Regions from separate parts of the Kitasatospora sp. NPDC048540 genome, predicted to be linked through region 1. Evidence: riboswitches for the same ligand, from Rfam matches in the RefSeq annotation. Region 1 holds a riboswitch; each other region holds the start of a gene.
What was found. Region 1 has a riboswitch for cobalamin ahead of AB0D08_RS35390 (prenyltransferase/squalene oxidase repeat-containing protein). Riboswitches for the same ligand answer to the same signal wherever they lie in the genome.
Positions count from the first base shown of each region.

Region 2: linked by a shared signal. The riboswitch ahead of AB0D08_RS13405 (ribonucleoside-diphosphate reductase subunit alpha) and the one ahead of AB0D08_RS35390 (prenyltransferase/squalene oxidase repeat-containing protein) in region 1 are both predicted to bind cobalamin.
Region 3: linked by a shared signal. The riboswitch ahead of cobN (cobaltochelatase subunit CobN) and the one ahead of AB0D08_RS35390 (prenyltransferase/squalene oxidase repeat-containing protein) in region 1 are both predicted to bind cobalamin.
Region 4: linked by a shared signal. The riboswitch ahead of AB0D08_RS15815 (acyl-CoA thioesterase) and the one ahead of AB0D08_RS35390 (prenyltransferase/squalene oxidase repeat-containing protein) in region 1 are both predicted to bind cobalamin.

Region 1 is NZ_JBEZIR010000147.1:6,479-11,010, reverse strand. Features, by position in the region: gene AB0D08_RS35390 (prenyltransferase/squalene oxidase repeat-containing protein) at 1-1,311, opposite strand, end outside; cobalamin riboswitch at 1,420-1,562, opposite strand; cobalamin riboswitch at 1,645-1,717, shown strand; gene AB0D08_RS35385 (hypothetical protein) at 1,845-3,248, shown strand; gene AB0D08_RS35380 (adenosylcobinamide amidohydrolase) at 3,236-3,961, opposite strand; gene AB0D08_RS35375 (hypothetical protein) at 4,227-4,532, shown strand, end outside.
Region 2 is NZ_JBEZIR010000026.1:63,032-67,563, reverse strand. Features, by position in the region: gene AB0D08_RS13420 (histidine phosphatase family protein) at 1-2, shown strand, start outside; gene AB0D08_RS13415 (helix-turn-helix domain-containing protein) at 29-1,006, opposite strand; gene AB0D08_RS13410 (GNAT family N-acetyltransferase) at 1,391-1,897, shown strand; cobalamin riboswitch at 1,974-2,110, shown strand; gene AB0D08_RS13405 (ribonucleoside-diphosphate reductase subunit alpha) at 2,370-4,532, shown strand, end outside.
Region 3 is NZ_JBEZIR010000004.1:93,758-98,289, reverse strand. Features, by position in the region: gene AB0D08_RS03820 (precorrin-2 C(20)-methyltransferase) at 1-176, opposite strand, end outside; gene AB0D08_RS03815 (precorrin-8X methylmutase) at 173-799, opposite strand; gene AB0D08_RS03810 (hypothetical protein) at 796-1,998, opposite strand; cobalamin riboswitch at 2,112-2,235, shown strand; gene cobN (cobaltochelatase subunit CobN) at 2,356-4,532, shown strand, end outside.
Region 4 is NZ_JBEZIR010000033.1:27,972-32,503, forward strand. Features, by position in the region: gene AB0D08_RS15805 (PTS transporter subunit EIIC) at 1-1,235, shown strand, start outside; gene AB0D08_RS15810 (hypothetical protein) at 1,262-1,684, opposite strand; gene AB0D08_RS15815 (acyl-CoA thioesterase) at 1,930-2,409, opposite strand; cobalamin riboswitch at 2,629-2,782, opposite strand; gene AB0D08_RS15820 (nuclear transport factor 2 family protein) at 2,986-3,390, shown strand; gene AB0D08_RS15825 (superoxide dismutase) at 3,466-4,068, opposite strand; gene AB0D08_RS15830 (BlaI/MecI/CopY family transcriptional regulator) at 4,285-4,532, shown strand, end outside.

The DNA.
Region 1 (4,532 bases):
GAGGTAGGAGCCGTCGGCCTGCTGGCTCGCGGCGAGCCGGTCGGCGGCCTTCTGCGCGGTCGGGTCGGCGCTGCCGGCCTTGCGCAGGGCCAGTACGGTGAGCGCCGTGTTGGACGGGTCGGATTCGCAGTTCTCGCCGGGCACGATCATGGCGCCGGCGATGCCGCCGTCGGCGCACCGCAGGGCGTCGAACCGCGCGAGCGTGGCGGCGGGCGGGGTGACGTCGCCGCGCAGCAGGGCGATCACGCCGAGGGCCTGCACCCAGGGCGAGGCGGCGCCGAGGAAGTCGCCCGCGGCGGTGCACTTGCCGTCCTCGCCGGCCGCGGTGCAGACGTGGTCGGTCAGCGCGGCGAGCAGGTCGTGGCCGCCGAACGCGCGGGGGTTGCCGCCGGTGCTCTCGGCGACGAGGGCGAGCAGGGCGGCGGCGCGGGAGCCGGGCCTGCCGTTCGGGCCGTCGGGGAGGAGGAAGGCGTCGGTGTGCGCCTCCAGGAAGGCGACGACCTTGCGCAGGGCCGGGTCCTGGGTGCCGGCCGCGGCGAGGGCGAGGGCCGTGAGCGAGGTGCGGGGGTAGTCGGGGCCCTCGAAGGCCCAGTTCTCCATGTGGTCGCCGTGGACGAGCTGCCCGGCGAGCCAGGCTGCCGCGGCCGCGGGGTCGCCGGTGGCGGGCGGCGCGACGGTCGGGCTAGTGGAGGCGGATGCCGAGGCCGAGGCCGATGCGGCGTCGGACGGTGAGGGGCTAGCGGCGTTCTTCGCCCGGACCGAGTCCGGGGTGAAGGCGGGCACGCCGCTGCTGCCGCCGACGTCGGTGCCGCCGTACACCCAGGCCTCGACCTCGCCCGGCTTCGGCTTCTGGGTGCCGGCGCCGAACTGGCTGTAGGACCAGGTGTCCTGGCCGGGCTCGGCGGTCCAGTACGACCAGTACGCCGTCGCCTGCGGGGTGTTGACGCAGGGTTCCTCGGCGGGGGTCGGGTACTGGACGCCGTTGCCGAAAGTGCCGCTGCCGAGGCGGCAGATGAAGGCGGGTCCGTCGTGTTCGGTTCCGGTGGTGGTGAACCCGGCGTTGTGCAGCAGGTTCATGCTGGTGGTGGGGTGGGCGTCGCAGCCGCGCACCACGCTGCCGCCCCAGTGGGTGAAGTCGACGGCGACCACGGCGCCGGTGGTGGCCGTGCACTCCTCGATCGGGTCGGCGGCGGCACGGTCGGGGTGGCCGATCATCACGGCGCCGCCCGCGGTGATCGCGATGGCGGTGGCGAGCAGGAGGGAGGCCGGACCCCGGCCTCTGTGCCCCGTACGCGTGCTGCTGACCCTCACCGGCGACTCCCTGATCGGTCGAGGCGGGGTAACGACGGCGCAGCCGACCGGGTCCCGGGCAGGGGAGCCGATCCGGACCGCGTCGTAGTCCGCGACGACGCACGTGTTGCTGACCAAGCCCCTCGGCGCAGGCATTCCGGCTCACCCGCCGCTCGGCGACGGGTCCACGGTTGCGGGTCAGCGCCGGAATCGGACCGGCTTCCCCTGACTGCCGAGGGTAAAAAACCGGTTCATCAGACCATGCGGCCGAGCGGGGAGTCAACGAGGCGTCATGTCGCCTTCCCCACCTCCTGACCACCCGTGAGGTGCGGTAGCGTCCCCGGTGGCCGTGTGGGGGAACCCGGTGCGAATCCGGGGCTGACGCGCAGCGGTGTGGGGCGGATCGACGCCCCGAGCCCGAATGCCCGCCCGGCCGCGCACCACGAGCGAGAGCCAGCCCACGCGATCCGGGCGGCGGCCGCCCCAGCTGTCGTGCTCCCCCGCGGGGACACCGGACCGGCGCGGGTCGACGCCCCCACCCAAGGAGCCCGACCGTGCCCCTCCGCCCCTCCTCCGTCACCGTCGTCGCCCTGGCGGCCGGCGCCCTGCTGGTGTCCGCCGTCCCGGCCGGCGCCACCGCCTCCCCGGCCCAGATCGCCACCTCCAGGAGCACCGGCGTCACCTACCTCAAGTCGCTGCAGGGCTCGGACGGCAGCTACGTCACCGGCGGCGGGCTGTCCGACGAGTGGGCGTTCAGCGCCCTCGCGGCCGCCGGGACGGCCGCCGTCGACGTCACCCCCGGCGGCGACACCACCAAGAACGCCCGCACCGTCTACCGCAACCAGCTCGCCGCGGCCTCCTGGCCCAGCGCCTCGCCCGTCGTCACCGACTACGAACGCGCCGTCCTCAACGCCTACGCGGCCGGTATCGACCCGGCCCGGGCCGGCCCGGGCCGCAACCTGATCGCCGACCTCGCCGCGTACTGGCAGAGCGCCGAACCCGGCTACTACGGCCCGTCCGCCAACTTCAACGGCACCGTCTTCGGCCTGCTCGCGCTCGGCGGAGCCCGCACCCAGGCGGGGGCCCAGCGCGTGCCGCAGGCCCTGATCGACGCCACCGTGACCGCGGTGCGCGCCAACCAGCACAACGACGGCGGCTGGAACTACGGCAAGGCCGCCGGCAACCCGACCGCGCTCGCCCAGGGCAGCGACATCGACATGACCGGCGCCGCGATGGCCTCACTGTGCAGCAGCGGCGTGCCCGGCACCGACGCGGCGATCGTCGCCGCCAAGAACTTCCTCAAGGGCAAACTCGTCCCCTCCGGCGCCTTCAACTCCATGTTCGGCGCCAACACCGACTCCAACGGCTGGGCCGTCTCCGGCCTCAACGCCTGCGGCATCAACCCCCAGGGCGCCGACTTCACCAGCGGCAGCGGCAAGACCCCGATCGACTTCCTGATCGCCCAGCAGTTCAAGCCCGGCGGCGGCTTCAAGTACCTGCCCACCGACACCGCGCCCTCCGCCTACGCCTCCGTGGACGGGCTGCGCGCCGTCGCGGGCGCCGGTTTCACCGCCGCCCCGCCCACGCCGGTCACCGCAGGCACCCCGACCTGGGCCGCCACCGGAGCCTTCACCGCCGGGACGGCCGCCCGCCTCGCGCTGATCGTCGACAACGGCACCGCCGGCGCACTGAAGGTCTGCGCCGTCACCGTCACCCCGACCGGCGCCACCACCACGCTGGGCGCCGTCCTTGACGCCGCCGCCACCGCGACCCCGAGCGGCTGCGTCACCTCGGTCACCCCGCCCACCGGCAGCGGTACCGTCACCGCGGTCAACTCAACCGCCAACAGCGGTGGTTCGTCCTGGAAGGTGAGCCTGGACGGTGCCGCTGCCACCGCCGCGACCCGGGCGACGGTCATCAACATCGGCGACACCGTCTCGCTGCGCTACGGCAGTTGAGCATCCGCCAGCTCGTAGGTCCGGCGGCAGCCGGGCCGGGGGTACGCGTGGTCGGGCACCGGACCGCGTGCCCGGCGCGCGCGGTCGGCCTCCGCGCCCTCGCGTACCGCGGCGTGCACCGCGCGGGCGACCCGCGCGCCCCACGGCGAGCGCGGCCCGCCGAACGGCTCCGCGCTCTCCCCGGGACGGGCGCGCCGTACCGCGACGCACACCGCGTCCGAGGGCGTCCCCGAGCAGTCGTACCCGGCGTCCAGCAGCGCCTGCACCTTCGCCTCGGTGGCGGTGGCCAGCAGGTTCACCAGACCGGCATCGGACACCGCCACCGGGACGACCGCCAGGATGTTGATGGTCCCGGGCCCGTGGGCGGCCGCCGGCTCCGGCGCGGCGGCCCAACTCGGCACGCCGATCCCCGCGGTGACTACCGCGATGGCCCCGGCGTCGCAGGCCCAGGTCACCGCGTCCACCTGGGCGGCCGTCATCAGGCCGGCCCCGGGACCGGTCAGCCCGTGGGCGGTGGCCAGCTCCGCCAGGTGCCGGTCCGGATCCATCCGGCCGTACCCCGGCCGGACCTGGGCGTTGACCACCCACTCCCGGTCGCCCAGGCCACCGCCGAGCACCGCGCTGCTGACCATCCGCCAGCCCGGCCCGGCCCGCCACACCAGCAGGTGCCGGCAGGCACCGTCCTCCACCCGGCACGACCGTTCGAGCACCAGGCCCCCGCCGTGCCCGGCCCGCGCCGGACGGAGACCGGCCTGCTGCTGCGTCGGTGCCACGAAACGGTCCGCCTTCACCTCGGGCGATCCCCGGCACCCGGCGGGCGCCACCGGCGGCCGAGCACCCGAGCCTCCGGCAGCTCCCGGGATCGAGGCCCCGAGACTACCGAGGGCCGCTCTGTCCGACGGCGGGCGGACGGAGGATCATCACCACCCGGGGGCGGCTCGCCACCCGGGTTCACGGAGCAAGGGGGAGGGGTTTCGGATGAACTGGTTCAGGTGGGCGGCGGGCGGCTACGTCGCCCTGGTCGGGACACTGGCCGCGTTGGGCGGGATCCGCGAGGACGCGGCGTTCCACCTCGCGGCGGTGGTCCTGACGCTGCCGGTCGGCGTCGCCGCGCTGGTCGGTGTCTACGTCCTGCGCGGGGCGCTGACAGGACTCGGCGGACTGTTCGCCGCCACGACGCAGCCCGACGGAACGGACGCGTCCTGGCTGGTCACGGCGGCCACGGTCGGCAACACCGCACTCTTCACCGGCGCGGCGCTCGTCACGGTCCTGCTCGCCGACCGC
Region 2 (4,532 bases), on a different contig from region 1:
GAGCCGCGGGCCGGTCCGACGCGGAGCGTCAGACCGGGCTCTGGGCCCGCTGCTGCGCCGGCGTCCCGCCGAACGCCCGCCGGTAGGCCTGCGGGGTGGTGCCGAGCCGGCGGCCGAAGTGGTGGCGCAGGGTGGCCGCGTTGCCGAAGCCGCAGCGCGCCGCGACCGCGTCCACCGGCTCGCCGGTGGCCTCCAGCAGTCGCTGGGCCAGCAGCACCCGCTGGCCGGTCAGCCAGCGGTGCGGGGTGGTGCCGGTCTCCTGCTGGAAGCGGCGGGCGAAGGTGCGCGGCGACATGTGGGCGCGGGCGGCCAGCTGCTCCACGGTGAGCTCGCGGTCCAGGTGGTGGCGCAGCCACTCCAGCAGGCCGCCCAGTGACTCGCCGTCCTCGGCGGGCAGCGGGCGGGCGACGAACTGCGCCTGGCCGCCCTCGCGGTGCGGGGCGACCACCATCCGGCGGGCGATCCCGCGGGCCACCTCGGGTCCCTGGAGCTTGCGGACCAGGTGCAGGCAGGCGTCGATGCCGGAGGCGGTGCCGGCCGCGGTGATCACCGGGTCCTCGTCGACGTAGAGCACGTCGGGCTCGACGGTGGTGAGCGGGAAGCGTTCGGCGAGCAGGTCGGAGTGGCGCCAGTGGGTGGTGCAGCGGCGGCCGTCGAGCAGGCCGGCCGCGCCGAGCAGGAAGGTTCCGTTGCAGATCGACAGCACCCGGGCGCCGCGCGCCACGGCGGCCCGCAGGGCCTCGATCAGCGGGGCCGGGTACTCGTCCCGGATTCCGGTGGCGGCGGCGATCACCAGGTCGGCCCCGGCGATCCGCTCCACGCCGTGGGGGACGTCCACGCTGAAGCCGGCGTGGGTGCGCAGTGGTCCGGGGCGGGCCGAGGCCAGCGCGAAGTCGTAGACCGGCAGGCCGTCGTCGCTGCGGTCGAGGCCGAAGACCTCGCAGGCGACGCCCAGTTCGAAGGGGTGGATCTCCTCCAGCACCACGGTGACGACGTTGCTCAGCATGGTCCCAGGATGCCGGTGGCAGCTTTTCGAGGCAAGTGGTCTTTTCTGCCACTCGTGGCCGCGCCCGGGTGTCGCGAGAGTGGAGGACATGGACTCTTCGGCATCGATGGGCGTGCTCGCCCTGGCCGCCGCGGTCGGGGGCTTCGGCCTGCTCGGCCTGCTGGTCGGCCGCGACCTGGAACGCACCTCCCGGCACGGCCGGGACAACTGGCACCGCCCCGGCGGCTACCCGGCCGACCCCGGCGGGCCGGACCGGCTGCACGGCGCCGCGGCGGGCGCGGGCGCCGCGACCACCAGCCCGCCCCCGGCCGCGCCGCCGTTCACCACCCGGCTCGCCACCACCCTGGCTGCCGCCGCCGACCGCGGCCCCGGCAGACTGGTGGCATGGACACCGCCCCCGACCTCGTCATCCGCCGGGCCCTCCCCGAGGACCTGGACGCCGCCGGAGCCCTCTCGGTCGAGGTCTACGTCGGCGAGGGCTACAGCCGCCCGGACGGGCCCTATCCCGAGCTCCTGCGGGACACCCGGCGCCGCGCCGAGGAGGCCGAGCTCCTCGTCGCCGTCGACCCGGCCGGCGGAGCCGTGCTCGGCAGTGTGACCTTCGCCCCGGGCGGCAATCCGTGGGCCGACATCGCGGCGCCGCACGAGGGCGAGATCCGGATGCTGGCGGTGGCCCGGGCGGCCCGCGGCCGGGGCGCCGGGAGCGCGCTGGTACGGGCCGCGATGGCCCGCAGCCGGGAGCTGGGGCTGACCGGGATGGCGTTCTCCACCCGTCCGGCGATGACCGCGGCACACCGCGTCTACGAACGGCTGGGGTTCCGGCGGAGCCCCGAGCGGGACTGGGAGCCGGCCCCCGGCATTGATGTGATCGTCTATTCGATCACATTCTGACGGCTCACCCCGTGGCGCAACGCAGTCGAGCGACCACGACACGCGGCACTACATCTGGTGGCGCATCCTGACCCCGCCCACAACATGTATGCTCGCTCTCGCTGTCGACGCAGGGGAACCCGGTGGGAGTCCGGGACTGCCCCGCAACGGTGAGCGGGCTTCGCAACACCCTGACCCGCGAGTCCGAGACCTGCCGACGGCGTGCCACACGGCTTCCCCGCAGATGCCTTGCAGCACCGCAGTACTTGTCCGGGCCTCGCGGGTGGGCCGGGGTGGGACCACGCACGCCTGGTGATTCGGCGTGCCGCTCCGCCCTGCCTGAAACGGTCCGGCCGATCTCGTCCGCCGCCGCCACAGGAGAGAGTGCGCCTTGACCGTCGCCGCCTCAGTCGCCCTGCCGTCCCAGGGTTCCTCCCCCAGCCTCCGGCCGGGTGGTGCCACCACCACCGCCGACGCTGATCCCGGTGCCGCGCTGCTGCGCCTGCTCACCGACCGCAGCGCCGACCTTCCTCAGGTGGACCCCGGCCACGTCGCCGCCGCCGCGCTGCGCGGCCGCCACGCCGGCTCCGACTTCGCGGAGCTGCGTGGACTGGCCGTGGAGGCCGCCGCGTCGATGATCGCCGAGGACCCGCAGTACTCCAAGCTCGCCGCCCGGCTGCTGGCGCTGGAGATCTCGGACGAGGCCGTCGGCCAGGGCGCCGTGTCGTTCGCCGCCTCGATCGCCGTCGGCCACGCCGAGGGCCTGATCGGCGACACCACCGCGGACTTCGTGGCCAAGCACGCGGACGCCTTCGACGCCCTGATCGACGAGCGCGGCGACGACCGCTTCGAGTACTTCGGCCTGCGCACCGTGCAGTCCCGCTACCTGCTGCGCCACCCGATCACCCGCAAGGTGATCGAGACCCCGCAGCACTTCCTGCTCCGGGTGGCGGCGGGCCTCGCCGTGGGCGACGGCGAGCAGGCGGTGCGCGAGGTCGCGGAGCTGTACGCGCTGATGAGCGCGCTCTCCTACCTGCCGTCCTCGCCGACCCTGTTCAACTCCGGCACCAAGCACCCGCAGATGTCCAGCTGCTACCTGCTGGACTCGCCGCTGGACAACCTGGACTCGATCTACTCGCGCTACGCGCAGATCGCCCGGCTGTCCAAGCACGCCGGCGGCATCGGCCTGTCCTACAGCCGGATCCGCTCGCGCGGCAGCCTGATCCGGGGCACCAACGGCAAGTCCAACGGCATCGTGCCGTTCCTGCGCACCCTGGACTCCTCGGTCGCCGCGGTCAACCAGGGCGGCCGGCGCAAGGGCGCCGCCTGTGTCTACCTGGAGACCTGGCACGCCGACATCGAGGAGTTCCTGGAGCTCCGCGACAACACCGGCGAGGAGGCCCGCCGGACCCACAACCTGAACCTGGCGCACTGGATCCCGGACGAGTTCATGCGCCGGGTGAACGCCAACGCCGACTGGTCGCTGTTCTCCCCGGCCGACGTGCCCGAGCTGGTCGACCTGTGGGGCGCCGACTTCGACGAGGCGTACCTGAAGGCCGAGCAGGCCGGCAAGGCCGTGCGCACCATCCCCGCGCAGACCCTGTACGCCCGGATGATGCGCACCCTGGCGCAGACCGGCAACGGCTGGATGACCTTCAAGGACGCCTCCAACCGCGCCGCCAACCAGACCGCGCTGCCCGGCCGCACGGTGCACTCCTCCAACCTGTGCACCGAGATCCTGGAGGTCACCGACGACTCCGAGACCGCGGTCTGCAACCTGGGCTCGGTCAACCTCGGTGCCCACGTGGCCGACGGCGCCACCGTCGCCGACCTCACGGGCGCGATGGACTGGGACCGGCTGGACGCCACCGTGCGCACCGCCGTGACCTTCCTCGACCGGGTCATCGACATCAACTTCTACCCGACCCCCGAGGCCGGGAACTCCAACTCGCGCTGGCGCCCGGTGGGCCTGGGCGTGATGGGCCTGCAGGACGTCTTCTTCAAGCTGCGGATCGACTTCGACTCGGCCGAGGCCAAGCAGCTGTCGACGCTGATCGCCGAGCGCATCATGCTGACCGCCTACGAGCGCTCCAGCGAGCTGGCCGAGGAGTTCGGGCAGCACAGCGCGTACGGCGAGACCCGCGCCGCCCGCGGCCAGCTGCACATCGACCACTTCGACACCGCCCCGCAGTGGACCGAGCGCTGGGACGCGCTGCGCGCGAAGATCGCCACCACCGGCCTGCGCAACTCGCTGCTGCTGGCCATCGCGCCGACCGCCACCATCGCCTCGATCGCCGGCGTGTACGAGTGCATCGAGCCGCAGGTCTCCAACCTGTTCAAGCGCGAGACGCTGTCCGGCGAGTTCCTCCAGGTCAACCCGTACCTGGTGCGTGAGCTCAAGGAGCTCGGCGTCTGGGACCAGCAGACCCGCGACTCGCTGCGCGAGTCCAACGGCTCGGTCCAGGACCTGGGCTGGCTGCCCGCCGAGGTGCGCTCGCTGTACCGCACCGCCTGGGAGCTGCCGCAGCGCGCCCTGATCGACCTGGCCGCCGCCCGGCAGCCGTACATCGACCAGAGCCAGTCGCTGAACCTCTTCATGGCGGCGCCGACCATCGGCAAGCTCTCCTCGATGTACGCCTACGCGTGGAAGGTCGGT
Region 3 (4,532 bases), on a different contig from region 1:
CCGGCCGTCAGGTAGGGCTCGGCGATCGAGCGGGCGATCGAGCGGCCGTGCCGGGCGCTGTGGTACGCCACCACGTCGGCCTTCCCGATCAGCGCGGCGGCCTTGACGGTGACCAGCTCCGGGTCGCCGGGGCCGAGCCCGACACCGTACAGGCGGCCTGTCTGACGCTCCGTCATTCCACTTCGCTCGCAATCGCGTTGATGGCGGCGGCGGCCATCGCGCTGCCGCCGCGACGGCCGCGCACCACCAGGTGCTCCAGGCCCACCGGGTGCTCGGCCAGGGCCTGCTTGGACTCGGCGGCGCCGATGAAACCGACCGGGACACCGATCACCGCGGCCGGCCGCGGGGCACCGGCGGCCACCATCTCCAGCAGCCGGAACAGCGACGTCGGCGCGTTGCCGACGGCGACCACCGCGCCCTCCAGGTGCGGCAGCCACAGCTCCATCGCGGCGGCGCTGCGGGTGTTGCCCAGCTTCGCGGCCAGCTCCGGCACCGCGGGGTCGGCCAGTGTGCAGATCACCTCGTTGCCGGCCGGCAGCCGCTTGCGGGTGACCCCGCTGGCCACCATGTTCACGTCGCACAGGATCGGCGCCCCGGCGCGCAGCGCCTCGCGGGCGCGGGCCACCACGCCCGGCGAGTACGCCAGGTCCTCGACCAGGTCGGTCATGCCGCAGGCGTGGATCATCCGCACCGCGACCTGGGCCACGTCGGCGGGCAGGCCGGCCAGGTCGGCCTCGGCCCGGATGGTGGCAAAGGACTGCCGGTAGATCTCGGCGCCGTCCTTCTCGTACTCGATCACGTCATCCTCCGGGCCTCGGCGACCGCCTCGGCCATCTCTTGCGTCGTCACTTCCACCGAGGCCTCGCCCCGGGTCACCCGGTAGCCCTGCCCCGTGGCGAGCACGTCCACCCAGGTTCCGCCCGGGTGTCCGCAGCGCCGCCCGCAGCCGGACCAGTGCACCGGCACCCCCGGCTGCTCCGCCGCGTCCAGGGCCGCCGCCGCGTCGGCGCGCACGTCGGCCAGCGACTTCGCGCAGCCGGGCGTTCCGGTGCACGCGCTGGCCCGCTCCCAGGGCGAGCCCGGTTCGGTGCGCAGTCCGGCCGCGGCCAGCCGGGGCAGCCAGCCGGCCGCCGCCCCGGGCAGCACCACGCCGCGCCAGGGCGTCACCCGCAGGCCGTCCGCGGCCGCCTCGGCCAGCAGCCGCCACTGCCCGGCGTCGGCCCGGCCGAACCGCAGGCCGACCGACAGACCGCCGGGCAGCACGCCGGCCGGCGGGTGCGGCCCGGCCGGCGCGGGCAGCTCCAGCGGGCCGGGGTCGAGCAGACCGGGTACCTCGCGCAGGTGCCAGGCGGTACGGCCGGCGGCCTCCAGCGCGGCCAGGAAGTCGCGGGCGGCGCCGAGGGCCGCGTCCACCGCGCCGCCGGCGGGTACCGGCCGGGCGGTGGCGGCCCGGCCCAGGCGCAGCAGGGCCGCGCCGCCGGGCCTTGCGATCAATGTCACATCGGCGTCCAGGGCGGCCACGTCGCCGCGTCCGTCGTCCAGCGCGAACAGGAACTTGCCGCTCAGCGCGGCCGCCCAGTCGCTCGCGCACAGCCGGCGGTCGAGCTCGCGCACCCAGGCCTGGACGTCGGCGTGGCCGCGGCCGTCGAGGCCGGCCAGCGGGGAGGCGACGATGTTGCGGACCCGCTCGTGCGTGTCGGAGGGCAGCAGGCCGGCCGCGCGCAGCCGCCCGCCCAGCTCGGCGCCGGCGTCCGAACCGAGGCCGCGCAGTTGGACGTTGCCGCGCGAGGTGGTCTCCAGCTGCCCGTCACCGAGCTGCTCGGCGGCCTCGGCCAGGACCAGTGCCTGAGCGGCCGTCAGCAGTCCGCCGGGTACCCGGACCCGGGCGAGCGCGCCGTCGTCGGCCCGGTGCAGGCGCAGCGCGCCGGGGCAGGCGTCGGCCCGGCCCCGGTCGGGCAGGGCGGGGCCCGGCGCGGAGGCGTCGGGTGTGGGTGGCATGGCGGCGAGCATACAGATGGTCCGATCGGATGCCCCGGTCTCGTAGATCACAGCCGCGGACCAGCTCCGCAGCCGGTCGGCACCCCGTACGATGCTGCCCGGGTGGCCCGCGGGCCACCCGTGCCAGCGACGGCGCAAGGGGAGGAAACCGGTGCAAACCCGGTGCGGTCCCGCCACTGTGACCACGGTTCACCGCCGTGGGAGCCAGGAACTCCTGCCGTCCCTCAGACCAGCCCTCCGGCGCGTGGCCGGGGGGAACCGCCACGGGGCGCGGACCCCGAGGAAGGCTTGACCTGTGCGCTGCCGCATGTCCTGCGCCGCCCGCCCGTTCGCCGACGAGGCCGGGAGGCCCCTCGCATGATCCTGCTGCTGTCGACCTCCGACACCGACCTGCTCAGCGCCCGCGCCTCGAACGGCCCGGTGCCGTACCGCCTGGGCAACCCGGCCCGGCTGGCCGTCGAGGACCTGCCCGCGCTGACCGAGGGCACCGACCTGGTGATCGTCCGGCTGCTCGGCGGCCGCCGGGCCTGGCAGGAGGGCCTGGACGCGCTGCTGGCCGGCCCCCGCCCGGTCGTGGTGCTGACCGGCGAGCAGGCCCCGGACGCCCAGCTGATGGAGCTGTCCACCGTCCCGGCCGGGCTCGCCGCCGAGGCGCACGCCTACCTCGCGCACGGCGGCCCGGCCAACCTGGCCGAACTGGGCGCCTTCCTGTCCGACACCGTGCTGCTGACCGGCCACGGCTTCGCGCCGCCCGTGTCCGCGCCGGAGTGGGGCCCGCTGGAGCGCACCGCCCGCACCACGGAGGGCCCGGTGATCGCGGTGCTGTACTACCGCGCCCACCACATGAGCGGCAACACCGGCTTCGTCGAGACGCTCTGCCGGGCGATCGAGGACCGGGGGGCGCGGGCGCTGCCGCTGTACTGCTCCTCGCTGCGCGGCGCCGAGCCGGAGCTGCTGGCGCGCCTGGGCACCGCCGACGCGATCGTCACCACCGTGCTGGCGGCCGGCGGCACCCGCCCGGCCGACGCGCAGGCCGGCGGCGACGAGGAGGCCTGGGACGCGGGCGCGCTGGCCGCGCTGGACCGCCCGATCCTGCAGGCGCTCTGCCTGACCTGGTCGCGGGCGGCCTGGGAGGCCAGCGACGACGGCCTGTCCCCGCTGGACACCGCCACCCAGATCGCCGTCCCGGAGTTCGACGGCCGTCTGATCACCGTGCCGTTCTCGTTCAAGGAGCTGGACGAGGACGGGCTGACCGTCTACGCGGCCGACCCCGAGCGGGCCGCCCGGGTGGCGGGGATCGCGGTCCGGCACGCCCGGCTGCGGCACATCCCGGCCGCCGAGCGGCGGCTCGCGCTGGTGCTCTCGGCGTACCCGACCAAGCACGCCCGGGTCGGCAACGCGGTCGGCCTGGACACCCCGGCCTCCGCGATGCGGCTGCTGGAGCGGCTCCGTGCGGAGGGCATGGACCTGGGCACCGGTCTGCCCGGTCTGGACGACGACGCGTCCGAGGACCGCCCCAACCCGCCCCGAGCGGGCGACCAGGCGAGCGGGCGAGGACACGAGGGTGACGCGCTGATCCATGCGCTGATCGCGGCGGGCGGGTACGACCAGGACTGGCTGACCGAGGACCAGCTGGCCCGCAACCCGGTCCGGATCCCGGCCGCGGACTACCGCCGCTGGTACGCCACCCTCCCGGAGGGCCTGCGCGGCCGGGTCGAGGAGCACTGGGGCCCGCCGCCCGGCGAGCTGTACGTGGACCGCTCGCAGAACCCGGACGGCGACATCGTGCTGGCCGCGATCCGCTCGGGGAACCTGCTGGTGCTGATCCAGCCGCCGCGCGGTTTCGGCGCCAACCCGGTGGCGATCTACCACGACCCGGACCTGCCGCCCAGCCACCACTACCTGGCCGCCTACCGCTGGATCGCGGCCGAGCGGTCGGACGGCGGCTTCGGCGCCGACGCCGTGATCCACCTCGGCAAGCACGGGAACCTCGAGTGGCTGCCCGGCAAGACGGCCGCGCTGTCCGCCGACTGCGGCCCGGACGCGGTGATCGGCGACCTGCCGCTGATCTACCCGTTCCTGGTCAACGACCCGGGCGAGGGCACCCAGGCCAAGCGCCGCGCCCACGCCACCCTGGTCGACCACCTGGTGCCGCCGATGGCCCGCGCCGACTCGTACGGGGACATCGCCCGGCTGGAGCAGCTGCTGGACGAGCACTCCAACATCGCGGCGATGGACCCGGCCAAGCTGCCGGCGGTCCGGGCCCAGATCTGGACCCTGATCCAGGCCGCCCGCCTCGACCACGACCTGGGCCTGGACGAGCGGCCCGAGGACGACGGCTTCGACGACTTCCTGCTGCACGTCGACGGCTGGCTGTGCGAGGTCAAGGACGCCCAGATCCGGGACGGGCTGCACGTGCTGGGCCAGGCGCCGGCCGGTACCGACCGGGTCAACATCGTGCTGGCGATCCTGCGGGCGCGGCAGATCTGGGGCGGGGTGGCCGCGCTGCCCGGCCTGCGCGAGGCGCTCGGCCT
Region 4 (4,532 bases), on a different contig from region 1:
GTGCCGAGCCCCCTGTCGGTGCCGGGGAGCTGGCCCGGCGGGGCGCGGCGATCAGGGCGCGGGCCGGTGCCGGGCGGGCGACGCCGGTCAGGCTGGTGCTCGGCCGGATCGCGAACGTCTTCGTCCCGCTGATCCCCGCGCTGATCGGTTGCGGCATCGTGGCCGCCGTCAACGGCGCGCTCGTCAACCTCGGGTGGGCCCCCGCGCTGGTGCCTGCCCTCACCGCGATCTCCGCGGGGTTCATGTCCCTGCTCACGGTCTTCGTCGGCTACAACACCGCGAAGGAGTTCGGCGGCACACCCGTGCTGGGCGGTGCCGTGGCCAGTGTGATCGTGTACGCGGGGGTCTCCAAGGTGGAGGTGCTCGGCCACCAGCTCGTACCGGGCCGGGGCGGGGTGATCGGGGCGCTCGCCGCCGCCCTGCTGGCGGTGCAGGTCGAACGGTGGACCCGGCGGGTGATGCCCGACGGCCTCGACGTCCTGCTCACCCCGACGGTCACCGTGCTGGTCACCGGCCTAGTGACGCTGTTCGGCCTGATGTTCGTGGCGGGCGAGGTCTCCTCGGCGATCGGCGATCTCGCCACCTGGCTGCTGGCCCACGGTGGTGCGCTGGCGGGGCTGCTGCTCGGGGGTCTGTTCCTCCCCCTGGTGATGTTCGGCCTGCACCAGGCGCTGATCCCGATCCACACCACGCTGATCCAGCAGCACGGCTCCACCGAGCTGCTGCCGATCCTCGCCATGGCCGGGGCCGGGCAGGTCGGCTGCGCAGTGGCCGTCCTCCTGCGGCTGCGGGGCAACACCTCGGTCAGGGCGACCATCAGGTCCGCGCTCCCGGCGGGCCTGCTCGGCGTCGGCGAGCCGCTGATCTACGGGGTGTCGCTCCCGCTCGGGCGCCCGTTCGTCACGGCCTGTCTCGGCGGAGCCTGCGGCGGGGCCGTCGTCGGGCTGCTGGGGCAGCTCGGTGCCACCGTCGGCGCGACCGCCATCGGGCCCTCCGGCTGGGCGCTCTTCCCCCTGCTGACCGGCTCACGCGGGTTCCTGGTGAGCGCGGCCGTCTACGCCGCGGGCCTGGCGACCGGATACACCACCGGCCTGCTGGCCACCTACTACTTCGGCTTCACCCGGGAGATGCTCGACGAACTCGGCGCCGTCCCGCCGCCCCACGGCCCAGCCACCGGGACCGGCACCCCCGCCGCGGAGGCCGCCCGCGACGCACCGGCGGTCCCGAAGCCGTAGCGACGGCTCCGCGCCGGGGCGTCCGGTCAGCAGTGGCAGAGGAGTTGGGCGGTCAGCGCGTCCTCGGGAAGCTCGCGCAGGTAGGCGTCGGCGAGCCGCCAGTACGCGTCCGGCTCGGACTCCTCGGGGCGGGGAGTGCCGAGGGAGCGCACGTTCCAGGGGTCGGCCCACTGTCCGTCGAGGGTCAGCAGTGCGTAGGTGGGCACGGCCGTGGCCGCCGCACGCTCGACGAAATCGCGCTCGCCGCAGGCGAAGAGGGCAACGGGGTCCTGGGTCAGGTAGCTGTTCGGGTAGTGCCGGTCGCCGCCCCCGATCGCGTACTGGGCGAGCGCCTGGACCAGGGGCTGGGCGAGGTGCTCGCGCTTGGCCCGGTCGGCCGGTGGACGAGCCGGGCATCCCCCGCGTACTCGGGCCGGACGACCAGGTTGTCGTAGCTGGATATCTGCCACCCGTCCCATTCACCCTGCGGGTTGTACCCGTCCTCCCTGGTAGCCGGGTCGATGTTCTGGTCGAACGGACGCATGGCGGTGGCGATGGCGGAGACCGGATCCTCCACGGCGTCCGGGGGGAGACTGACCGTCACTCTGAACTTCGCCATGCTTCCTCCATGATCATCCGGCCGGGCGCGGGCCAGGATACAGCGACCGGGCCCGGGCCGCCGCGCGGATCTGGCGGCCCGGGCAGGTGGCGGGGGTCAGTCGGCGGCGTTCCTCATCCGCCGGGTGCGGCGCTCGCGGGCCAGGCGTTCGCGGCGCTGTTCGGCGGCGCCCTCCGGCAGCAGGACCGGTACCCGGTGCGGCTGCCCGTCCGCGTCGACGGCGACGAAGACCAGCTGAGCCGTCGCCACCCTGGTCACCGGCCCGGTGAGGTTCCAGCGTTCGGCCGTCACCACCACCGAGACGTCCATGGAGGTCCGGCCGGCGTGGTCGACCCGGGCACGGACCGTCAGGAGGTCACCGGCCCGGACCGGCGCGAGGAAGGACATCTCCTCCACCGAGACGGTGACCGCGGGCACGCCGGCGTGCCGGCCGGCGGCAGCGGCCGCGGCGTCGTCGATCAGCTTCATCACCACACCGCCGTGCACCGTCCCGTAGAGGTTGGTGTCGTGCTCGCTCATGATGTGCGCGAGGGTGACCGCCGAGTCGGCCGGCGTCCGGGAGACGGCAGGGGGCATCGTCACGGCGCCATCACCCCGCCGCCCGTCGGCGCGACGGCGGTCGCGGCCCTGGTGGCACGCCGGTGGTAGGGCTGCTTCACGGAACTCTCCTTCGCGAGTTCGTGAGCCCCGGGTGCGCGAAGGAGCAGGAGGTACGGGATCGCCGTCCCTCCCTGCCGCCGACCCGCCCTCGGGGTCCGGTGAGACCGCGGACCACTGCGGTCCACGGGCAGCGGCAGGTCTTCGGACTCGCGGGCGCGCCCAGCCCTGTGAAGGGCGGACACCTACTGGCCGTCGCTTCCCGGGCCCGCTACGGGCCCAGTGCGTATGACGGCGGTCGTTCCCGCTCACCGCTGCGGGGCAGTCCCGGATTCCCACCGGGTTCCCTCTTGCGACGCGCCTGCCTGGCGGACAGGGCGAACCAGCTGCGCAGGCCACTCTACGGTCGTCGCCGCAGATCAGAACCACCGGGCAGGGCCCGTGACGAGCACCCTGCGGGACGCCGTGCGGCACGGCCGGCGCCGGAAGGCGGCGGGGACGTCCTCGCTCCTAGCATGGAACGAGACGGCGGCCCCGACCGAGGTGAGGTGTCCGGTGAACGAGCAGAGCATGATCGAGACGATCAGATCGGTCTACGAGGCCTTCGGCAGCGGCGACCTGCCGGGGATCCTGGCCAGACTGGACGACGACGTCGACTGGGCCTCGGAGACCACGTCGACCGCGGCCCCCTGGTACGGCGTGCGGCACGGGAAGGCCGAAGTGGCCGAATTCTTCGAGCAGTTCGGTTCGACCATGGCGGTGCAGGAGTTCATCCCGGTGTCCTTGGCCGCGAACGACAGCGACGTCCTGAGCGTGGTGCGGATGCGGGCCGAACACCGGGCCAGCGGCCGGGTCCTGGCGATGGACCTGCACCACCGTTTCACCTTCCGCGACGGGAAGATCGTCTACTACCGCGGCACCGAGGACACCGCCCAGACCGAGGCCGCCTTCCGGTCCTGACGGCCGGCTCCGCCGTACGAGGCGACGCCCCGGCCGGGGCGCCCGGTGCGAGCGGGCGCCCCGGCGGACGGTCCGTCAGGCGTTCTTGGCGGCGGCGAACCGGGCGGCGACGTCGTTCCAGTTGACGACGTCCCAGAGCTTGGTGACGTAGTCCGGGCGGACGTTCCGGTACTGCAGGTAGTAGGCGTGCTCCCAGGCGTCGAAGGCCAGCAGCGGGGTGGTGCCCTGGCCGACGTTGCCGTGGTGGTCGTAGACCTGCTCGACGATCAGGCGCTTGCCGAGCGGCTCCCAGGACAGGATGCCCCAACCCGAGCCCTGGACGCCGACGGTGGCGGTGGTGAGCTGCTTCCTGAACGCCTCGAAGCCGCCGAAGTGCTCCTCGATCGCGGTGCCCAGCTCACCGTCGGGACGGTCACCGCCGTCCGGGGAGAGGTTCTCCCAGAACAGCGAGTGCAGCACGTGGCCCGACAGGTGGAACGCCAGCGTCTTCTGCAGGCCCACCAGGCCGCCGAACTGCTCCTTGTCGCGGGCCTCGGCCAGCTGCTCAAGGGTGTCGTTGGCGCCCTTGACGTAGGCCGCGTGGTGCTTGGAGTGGTGCAGCTCCAGGATCTCGGCGGTCATCGCCGCCTCGAGCGCGGAGTAGTCGTACGGCAGATCGGGAAGTGAGTACGCGCCCATCGGGACACAGTTCCTTTCAACGGTGACGGTGGTGCCGGCCCCACACTATTGCGTGTTACTTGCAACTGCTAACACAATGCTCCAGCATCGCGCCTGCGGGCCCGTCGGGCGGCCCCGCATCCCGCCGTAACCCCGCAGCGCCCGACCTGCCCCTCCCGGGCAGTGGGATGATGAGGCGACCTTGAGGTGCAGACCGGGCCGAGGTGCCGGGTGCGGGTGGAGAACGGGAGTGTGACGGTGGACGAGGCCGGGGAGAGGCGCCCGCACGGCGAGCTCGTCGCCGAGGTCCTGGCGGTCCTGTGGTCGGCTTCCGGGCCGTTGACGCCGGTGGAGGTGAACAGCGCAATCGGCCGGGGCCTGGCGAGGACGACGGTGACGACCATCCTGACCCGGCTGTGCGAGAAGGGGACAGTGGTGCGGATCCGCTCCGGGCGCGGGTTCGCATACTCGCCCGCGGACGACGC